One region of the Bradyrhizobium sp. MI1.4 genome, then DNA from elsewhere that is predicted to be linked to it. Evidence: predicted binding sites of a transcription regulator. Region 1 holds the regulator's gene; the other holds the start of a gene.

The links. The regulator HrcA, encoded in region 1, represses chaperone genes, less so after heat shock. The targets are predictions, from matches to a motif close to GTTAGCACTCNCNNNNNGNGAGTGCTAAC.
Region 2: AC0L23_RS13050 (co-chaperone GroES) is a predicted target of HrcA. The motif match lies at 2,834-2,862, and genes of this name have one in related genera.

Annotation. Positions count from the first base shown of each region.
Region 1 is NZ_JBVVPP010000064.1:21,451-25,867, forward strand. It holds gene pncA (bifunctional nicotinamidase/pyrazinamidase) at 1-675, shown strand, start outside; gene grpE (nucleotide exchange factor GrpE) at 817-1,434, opposite strand; gene hrcA (heat-inducible transcriptional repressor HrcA) at 1,531-2,619, opposite strand; gene rph (ribonuclease PH) at 2,801-3,514, shown strand; gene rdgB (RdgB/HAM1 family non-canonical purine NTP pyrophosphatase) at 3,526-4,161, shown strand; gene hemW (radical SAM family heme chaperone HemW) at 4,148-4,417, shown strand, end outside.
Region 2 is NZ_JBVVPP010000009.1:73,105-77,521, forward strand. It holds gene AC0L23_RS13040 (hypothetical protein) at 1-474, opposite strand, end outside; gene groL (chaperonin GroEL) at 674-2,305, opposite strand; gene AC0L23_RS13050 (co-chaperone GroES) at 2,448-2,744, opposite strand; gene AC0L23_RS13055 (hypothetical protein) at 3,058-3,579, shown strand; gene AC0L23_RS13060 (protein phosphatase CheZ) at 3,829-4,417, opposite strand, start outside.

The DNA of each region.
Region 1 (4,417 bases):
GTGGCGCTCGCGCCCACGGCAATTCTGGCAGCGGCATCGATCAAGCCGGACGATGCATCCGCGCTGCTCGTGATCGACGTGCAGAACTGCTTCCTGCCCGGCGGCAGCCTTGCCGTGAAGGAAGGCGAGCAGGTGGTGCCCGTCATCAACAAGATCTCGAAAGCATTTTCGAATGTGGTGATGACGCAGGACTGGCACACGCAAGGCCATATTTCCTTTGCGTCAGTCCACGCCGGCAAGAAGCCGTTCGAGACCGTCGATCTTCCCTACGGCAAGCAGGTGCTGTGGCCCGACCATTGCGTGCAAGGCACCGACGGCGCCGCGCTGTCGAAAGACCTTGCGATCCCGCACGCCGAGCTCATCATCCGCAAGGGTTTTCACAAGGACGTCGACAGCTATTCGGCCTTCCTCGAAGCCGACGGCAAGACCTCGACCGGTCTCGCCGGCTATCTGAAGGCGCGCAAGATCAAGCGCGTCTTCGTCGCGGGGCTGGCGACGGATTTCTGCGTCGCCTGGACCGCGCTCGACGCGCGCAAGGCGGGCTTCGAGGTCTATGTGGTGGAAGACGCCTGCCGCGGCATCGACAATCAGGGTTCGCTGGCAAAAGCCTGGGCCGACATGGCCAAGGCCGGCGTGAAGCGGATTCAGTCCGCAGATATCGCGGCGAGCGCCTAGGCCCGGTCAAAAAACTGCAAGACCCTCATCCTGAGGAGCGCGCTTCTCCGCGCGCGTCTCGAAGGATGAAGGCCCCGCTGCAGCAGCGCGACCTGCATGGTTTGAGACGGCGCTGACGCGCCTCCTCCCCATGAGGATCAACTAGTTGGCCGCGCCGTTCGGCTCGTTGCTGTTGGCAGCCGGCGCGGCCTTGGCGCCACCCTTGGCGACACCGACCAAGGCGGGACGCAGCACGCGCTCGCCGATGGTGTAGCCGGCCTGCATGACCTGCACGACGGTGCCCGCGGGCACCGACGCATCGGCCACCTCGAACATCGCCTGCTGGAAGTTCGGGTCGAACTTCTGGCCCGAGGGGTCGAACTTCTTCACGCCGTGTTTTTCCAGCGCGCTGAGCAGCGAGCGCTCGGTCAGCTCGACGCCCTCGATCAGCGAGGCGAGGCCTGCATCGGCCGCCGCACGGGCTTCGGCCGGAACGGCATCGAGCGCGCGCTGCAGGTTGTCGGCGATGTCGAGCACGTCGCGGGCAAAGCCGGTGATGCCGTAGAGGCGGGCATCCGCGACCTCCTTGGTGGTCCGCTTGCGCAAATTCTCCATCTCGGCCAGCGTCCGCAGCATGCGGTCGCGCGCCTCGGCGACTTCCTTCTGCAGAAGCTCGACGGAGCCGGGCTCGGGATCGTCAGGCATGATGTAGGGTTTTGACACCACGGGCTCGCCGGCCGCAGCACTCGTGTCTTCGGGTTGCCGGTCTCGATCGGTCATCGGCTCTCTTTTCGCATTCGTCTCAGGGGGTTTCTGGCCCGGATATCGTGCTTCGGGCGGCGAAAATCAAGCGCCCGTGATCGGCCCGGCCGCCGGTCAGCCCCCCAAGAGCCGGCTGACGATGCGGGCAGCGTAGTCCACGGTGGGGATCACGCGGGCATAATTCAGCCGCGTCGGCCCGATCACGCCCAAAACGCCGACGATATGGCCGGCGGCGTCCCGATAAGGCGAGATGATGGTGGACGAACCCGACAGCGAGAACAGCTTGTTCTCACTGCCGATGAAGATCCGCACGCCTTCCGCGGTCTCGGCCCGGCCGAGCAGGTCGATCACGCCGCGCTTGGTCTCGAGATCGTCGAACAGCAGGCGAACGCGCTCGAGATCCTCCAGCGCATGCAAATCCTCGAGCAGATTGGCGTGGCCGCGGACGATGAGCTGACGATCCTCGTTCTCGCCGCCGGACCAGCTGGCGATGCCGGCCGAGATCACCTTGTGCGTCAGCTGATCGAGCTCGGTGCGCGCCTCTCCGAGCGCGGTCTCGAGCTCCAGCCGCGCCTCGGCCAAGGTCCGGCCTCGGATGCGGGCATTGAGGAAGTTGCCGGCTTCGGTCAACGCCGAGGATGGAACTCCCGGCGGCAGCGTCAACACGCGATTTTCGACCTGCCCGTCCTCGCCGACCAGGATCACCAATGCCTTTTCCGGTTCCAAGCGGACGAATTCGATATGTTTCAGCCGCGCATTGGATTTCGGCGTCAGCACGACCGCGGCCGCGCGGGTCAGGCCGGAGAGCCGCGTCAATGCCTCCTCGAGCGCAGCCTCCACCGATTGCGCGTGGCCGACGGAGGTCAACTGGCTCTGGATCGCCTGCCGTTCACTGTCATTGAGGTCGCCGACCTGCATCAGGGCATCGACGAAGAACCGCAGGCCGAGTTCCGTCGGCAATCGGCCGGCGGAGGTGTGCGGGGCGTAGATCAGGCCGAGCTGTTCCAGATCGGCCATGACGTTGCGGACCGAGGCGGGCGACAGCGGCATGGCAATCAGGCGCGAAATATTGCGCGAGCCCACCGGCTCCCCGGTCGCGAGATAGCTTTCGACGATTTGACGAAAGATGTCGCGGGAACGCTCGTTGAGCTGGGCGAGGCCCGCGCGCGGCGCGATCAGATGGATCGGATCGTGATGGGCCACAGACGGTAACTCCTCTAAGACACAGGTAATTTGTCTATCCCGGATGCTTCTGACAAGCGTGGCGTTGGCGGATTGGAAATCGGGGGTGAAGAAGGCCTCGATCTTCCCCCTTGCCGCCCACCCTCACCCCCCCTACAAGCACCGCCAACAGCCCTTTTCCGAGAGTTTTGGAGGATTTCCCATGCGGCCAAGCCGCCGTGCGCCCGACGAATTGCGCCCCGTGACGCTGGAGCGCGGCGTGGTCAAATATGCGGAAGGCTCGTGCCTGGTGAAATTCGGCGACACCCACGTGCTGGTCACCGCCACGCTGGAAGACCGCCTGCCGCCATGGCTGAAGGGCCAGGGCCGCGGCTGGGTCACCGCCGAATACGGCATGCTGCCGCGCGCGACCTCGGAACGCACCCGCCGCGAGGCCTCCGCCGGAAAGCAGAGCGGCCGCACCGTCGAAATCCAGCGCCTGATCGGCCGCTCGCTTCGCACCATCATCAATCTCGAAGCGCTCGGTGAGCGCCAGATCACGGTCGATTGCGACGTGCTCCAGGCCGACGGCGGCACCCGCACCGCCTCGATCACCGGTGCCTGGGTCGCGCTGGCCGATTGCGTCAGCTGGATGAAGGCGCGCAACATGGTCAAGGCCAATGTGTTGCGCGACAACGTCGCCGCGATCTCCTGCGGCATCTACAAGGGCACGCCCGTGCTCGACCTCGACTATGCCGAGGACTCCGAAGCCGACACCGACGCCAATTTCGTCATGACCGGCGATGGCCGCATCATCGAGGTCCAGGGCACCGCGGAACGCGAGCCGTTCACGGAAGCCGAGTTCCTGGCGTTGATGGCGCTGGCGCGCAAGGGCGTCGCGCGTCTCGTGGACTTGCAGAAACTGGCGGTAGCGTAGTCAATAGCCCGATGCACCGCCGAATCACCGGAAAGCTGGTCATCGCGACCCATAATCCCGGCAAGCTCGCCGAGATGAAGGAGCTGCTCGCGCCTTACGGCATCGAAGCAGTGTCGGCCGGCGAGCTCGGCCTTCCCGAGCCGGAAGAAACCGGAAACGATTTCCGCAGCAATGCCGCGATCAAGGCGATCGCGGCGGCGCAGGCAACGAAGCTGCCGTCTTTCGCCGATGATTCCGGCATCGTGGTCGACGCGCTCGACGGCGCGCCCGGCATCTACTCGGCGCGCTGGGCCGGCCCGAACAAGGATTTTGCCGCAGCGATGGCGCAGATCGAGCGTCTGTTGCAGGAGCGCGGCGCGACCACGCCGGCCAAACGCAAGGCGCACTTCGTTTCCGCGCTCTGCGTTGCATGGCCCGACGATCATCTCGAAGAGGTCGAGGGGCGCGTCGACGGCACGCTGGTGTGGCCGCCGCGCGGCACCGCCGGCTTCGGCTACGACCCGATGTTTTTGCCCGACGGCCATAGCCGCACCTTCGGCGAGATGGAGAGCATCGAGAAGCACGGACTGCCGCCGCTCGGTCTCGGCCTGTCGCATCGTGCCCGCGCCTTCGTGAAACTGGCGGAGATCTGCCTTGAGCCGCGCTAAGGAAGCCTTCGGCGTCTACGTGCACTGGCCGTTCTGCCTGTCGAAGTGCCCCTATTGCGACTTCAACAGCCACGTTCGCCACGCCGCGATCGACGAGCCGCGGTTTGCGTCAGCATTCGCGCGCGAAATCGCTGCGACCGCCGAGCGCGCGCCCGGACGCGAAGTCACCTCGATCTTTCTCGGCGGCGGTACGCCCTCGCTCATGCAGCCTGCAACCGTCGGCGCTGTGCTCGACGCCATCGGCAAGCACTGGACC
Region 2 (4,417 bases), on a different contig from region 1:
CTGGTTGTCGAGGAATTCCTTCTCGCTGAGATCGGAATTGTCGGGCGAGGTGACCTCGGTCACGGTCTGGCCAATGCTGATCTGGCCGCGGAATTCAAACGTGTCTCCGGCCTGTTTGCGCAGCAGCTTGACGGTGACCGGCGCCTTCGCGCCGAGGCTCTGCGTCGTACCCGTCAGGTTCTGGCCCGCGACCTGGAGATTGACGACGAAGCGGTCCTTGCGGTCGGAATTCTTCGCGACGGGATAGCAGACGTCGAGCACGGCTGCGGTGACGGTCTTGCCCTGGCGTGTCTCCTTCAGGATCACGTCGGCATTGCCGTCCATCAACCCGTCGATCGAGGTGAAATAGCGCGTCTCGACGCCGCCGGGCGCCGTGGCCTTCGGCGCCAGCTTCATCTGGGCGGATGCGACCTCAGGCGAACCTGCAAGCAGAGCCGCCAGAACGGCCGTGGAGCAAAACACAAGCGCGCGCATCGACGAAATCCCTGAGGCAATGGGGCATGACCCGGAAAGTGTGAAGCGGTTTTCCGTTGAGATCAGGCCCAAACAATTCGAATCGGCGTCACCGTAGTGGGTTTTGGCTGCCGGTTGAATTGGAAAGCACGGGTCATGATCGGCAAAAAAGAAGGCCGCCCGGAGGCGGCCTTCGCAACACTGCAATGGAACGGACGGCTTAGAAGCCGCCCATACCGCCACCGGCCGGCATGCCGGAAGCGGCTTCCTTCTTCGGCGACTCCGCGACCATGGCCTCGGTGGTCACCAGCAGGCCGGCGATCGAGGCGGCGTCCTGGAGTGCGGTGCGCACCACCTTGGCGGGGTCGATGATGCCCTTCTCGACCATGTCGACATACTCCTCGGTCTGGGCGTCGAAGCCGAAGGTCTCGGACCTGTTCTCCAGGATCTTGCCGACGACGATCGAGCCTTCCACGCCCGCGTTCTCGGAGATTTGGCGGATCGGGGCTTCCAGTGCCTTCAGCACGATGTTGATGCCGGCCTGGACGTCGGCATTGGCGTTGGTCAGACGGCCGACCGCCTTCTTGGCGCGGAGCAGCGCGACGCCGCCGCCGGGGACGATGCCTTCCTGCACCGCGGCGCGAGTGGCGTTGAGCGCATCCTCGACGCGGTCCTTCTTCTCCTTGACCTCGATCTCGGTGGCACCGCCGACGCGGATCACCGCGACGCCGCCTGCGAGCTTGGCGAGGCGCTCCTGGAGCTTCTCACGGTCGTAATCCGAGGTGGTTTCCTCGATCTGGGCCTTGATCTGGCCGACGCGGGCCTCGATCTCGGGCTTCTTGCCGGCGCCCTTGACGATCGTGGTGTTCTCCTTGTCGATCACAACCTTGCCCGCGCGCCCAAGCATCTTCACCGTCACGCTCTCGAGCTTCATGCCGAGGTCTTCGGAGATCAGCTGGCCGCCGGTGAGGATCGCGAGGTCCTCGAGCATGGCCTTGCGGCGGTCGCCGAAGCCCGGCGCCTTGACGGCGGCGACCTTCAGGCCGCCACGGAGGCGGTTGACGACCAGGGTGGCCAGCGCCTCGCCCTCGACGTCCTCGGCGATGATGACGAGCGGCTTGCCCGACTGCACCACGGCTTCCAGCACGGGCAGCATGGCCTGCAGGCCGGACAGCTTCTTCTCGTGCAGGAGGATGTAAGCGTCCTCGAGTTCGGCCGTCATCTTCTCGGGGTTGGTGACGAAGTAGGGGCTGAGATAGCCGCGGTCGAACTTCATGCCCTCGACGATGTCCACCTCGGTATCGAGTGACTTGTTCTCCTCGACGGTGATGACGCCCTCGTTGCCGACCTTCTGCATCGCCTGCGCGATCATCTTGCCGATGGCGGCATCGCCGTTGGCCGAGATGGTGCCGACCTGGGCGACCTCGGAGGAGGCGGCGACCGGCTTGGCGCGCTTCTCGATGTCCTTGACGACGGCCGCGACCGCGATGTCGATGCCGCGCTTGAGGTCCATCGGGTTCATGCCGGCGGCAACCGACTTGGCGCCTTCGCGGACGATGGACTGGGCCAGCACGGTCGCGGTGGTGGTGCCGTCGCCGGCGAGGTCGTTGGTCTTGGAGGCGACCTCACGCACCATCTGGGCGCCCATGTTCTCGAACTTGTCCTCTAGCTCGATCTCCTTGGCGACGGTGACGCCGTCCTTGGTGATGCGGGGCGCGCCGAACGACTTCTCGATGAGCACGTTGCGGCCTTTCGGGCCGAGCGTCACCTTGACGGCGTTGGCGAGAATATCGACGCCGCGCAGCATGCGTTCGCGCGCGTCTCCGGAAAACTTGACGTCTTTGGCAGCCATGGTCTGCAATTCCTCTTCTTCGTGATGTGTCTTGCTTATTGGGTCGCCTCATTCCGGGGTCCGCGATCGAACCCGGCGGAATGATGCATGCCCGGATCGAGTGACCCGGGCATGCATTCAGCGGCCGTTCAGGCGTCTGGCCTTAGGCCATCACGCCCATAATGTCCGACTCCTTCATGATCAGGAGCTCATCGTTGTCGATCTTGACCTCGGTGCCCGACCACTTGCCAAACAGCACACGGTCGCCGACCTTGAGGTCGATCGGGATCAGCTTGCCGGCCTCGTCGCGGCCACCGGGGCCGACGGCGACGACTTCGCCCTGGGACGGCTTTTCCTTGGCCGTGTCCGGAATGATGATGCCGCCCTTGGTCTTTGACTCGGCGTCGATACGTTTGACCACGACACGGTCATGCAGCGGACGAAATTTGGATTTAGTCATGACGTTTCCCTTTGGAGGCTCGCTTCGGAAGGAGAGGAAGTGGGCGGGCGGCGCTTCCGTCCACCCTTCCCGAGGATCGATCGGCGCGCGTTAGCAATCCATCTTTCAGAGTGCTAATGGTGCGCCCGGGAATATGGCTTGGCCGCGATCCTGTCAAGCAAAGGTGGTTAAGCGATTGGTGAGACGGATATAGGATGGTGACATTGGAAACTTGTTCGGGGTGCCGGCGTATTAAAGGACGTCATTGCTCCGGCAGCGGTTTTGCGCTTGGCTGCGTAAGGGGTGCGGCCATGGTTTTGTCCGGGGGAATGCCATGATCAGTTCAGCTCACGCGCGCACGATCGCCAATCTGGCGGCGGCTTCTTGCCTGGCGCTGCTGCTTGGTGCCTGCGGCGGCGGCATGAGCCTGCCGTCCTTTTCTTCGTCCTCACCGCCCCCCGAGGCCGAGCCCGGCACCGGTCCGGAAATGCCCGCGTCGATCCGCGCCGACGAGATCGTCGGGCGCTGGGGCCTCGCCTCATTCCAGAACCCGGCCGACCGCGCCCGCACCGAGGCTGCCGCCCGGGCCCAATGCAAAAATCCTTACGTGATCACCGCCGGCTCCTCCGGCGGCGTGATCATGCATCTGGCGGACCAGGCAACACCGCAGGAACTGCGGCTGAAGGGTTCGCCCAGCGGCAAGAATTATATTGGGCCGGCGGGTCCGACGCCCGGCGAGCAGGACCGCGAAATCGTCTCCTTCGACGGCCGCGTCCTCATCACCCGCTTCATCGACAAGGACGCCGCCACCCGCTACGGCAACATGGTCTACGTCCGCTGCGCGCCGAGGGCGTAGTCTCTATCCTTCGTCATGCCCCGCGACCCGGCTACGCCAAGGCTTCGCCGGGGTTGAGGTCCAGGGGCGCCGAAGCTTTAGCGTAGGCGGCAGGCGGGGCATCCAGTACGCCGCAGCTTCTCGGCTCAATCATTGCCGTCTCTGGAATACTGGATCGTCCGCCTGCGCGGACGATGACAGCAGGGGACGATAGACAACAAAAAAACGCCGGCTTGCGCCGGCGTTCGTTATTCAGAGCGTCGCGTCCGTTCAGTCGAACAGCGCGTCGATGTCGTCCTGCGAGGCGTGGCCGACGTCGCCGGCGAGCTTCGGGCCGTTGAGAAGCTTGTCGTCATCGCTGCGAGTGTCGACCTGCGGCACGACGTGAGACTTGATCGCGTCGACACCGCCCCAGATTTCCATCATGGAATTGATGTGCTGCTCGATGAACTTCATCGTGCTCATGACCTTGCTGATGCGCTGGCCGGTCAGGTCCTGGAAGTTGCAGGCTTCGAAGATCGAGATGACGCGTTCCTGGATATCGTCGGCGAGCCGCTTCTGCTGATCGGCCGATTGCACCTTGGCCATCGCGCTGGCCGCCTGGTCGATCGACTCGGCGGCTTCGAGGATCTGCTGGGTCGCCTGTTCGGTGCCGCCGACGACCGCGCCGAGCTCGCCATTGACCTTGGCCATTTCGCCGCCGTCGAAGCTCTTGCCATGCAGTGTCGCGATCTCGCGCTTGGTGCGGTCGATGGCGTCGTGGATGAGGTCGAGCTCGACCTTCAGCTTCTCGCACTGCTCGATCTGCGCCCGGTAAGTATCGAGCATGGTACGGGCTTCGGAGAGCTCGTGGGCGGTG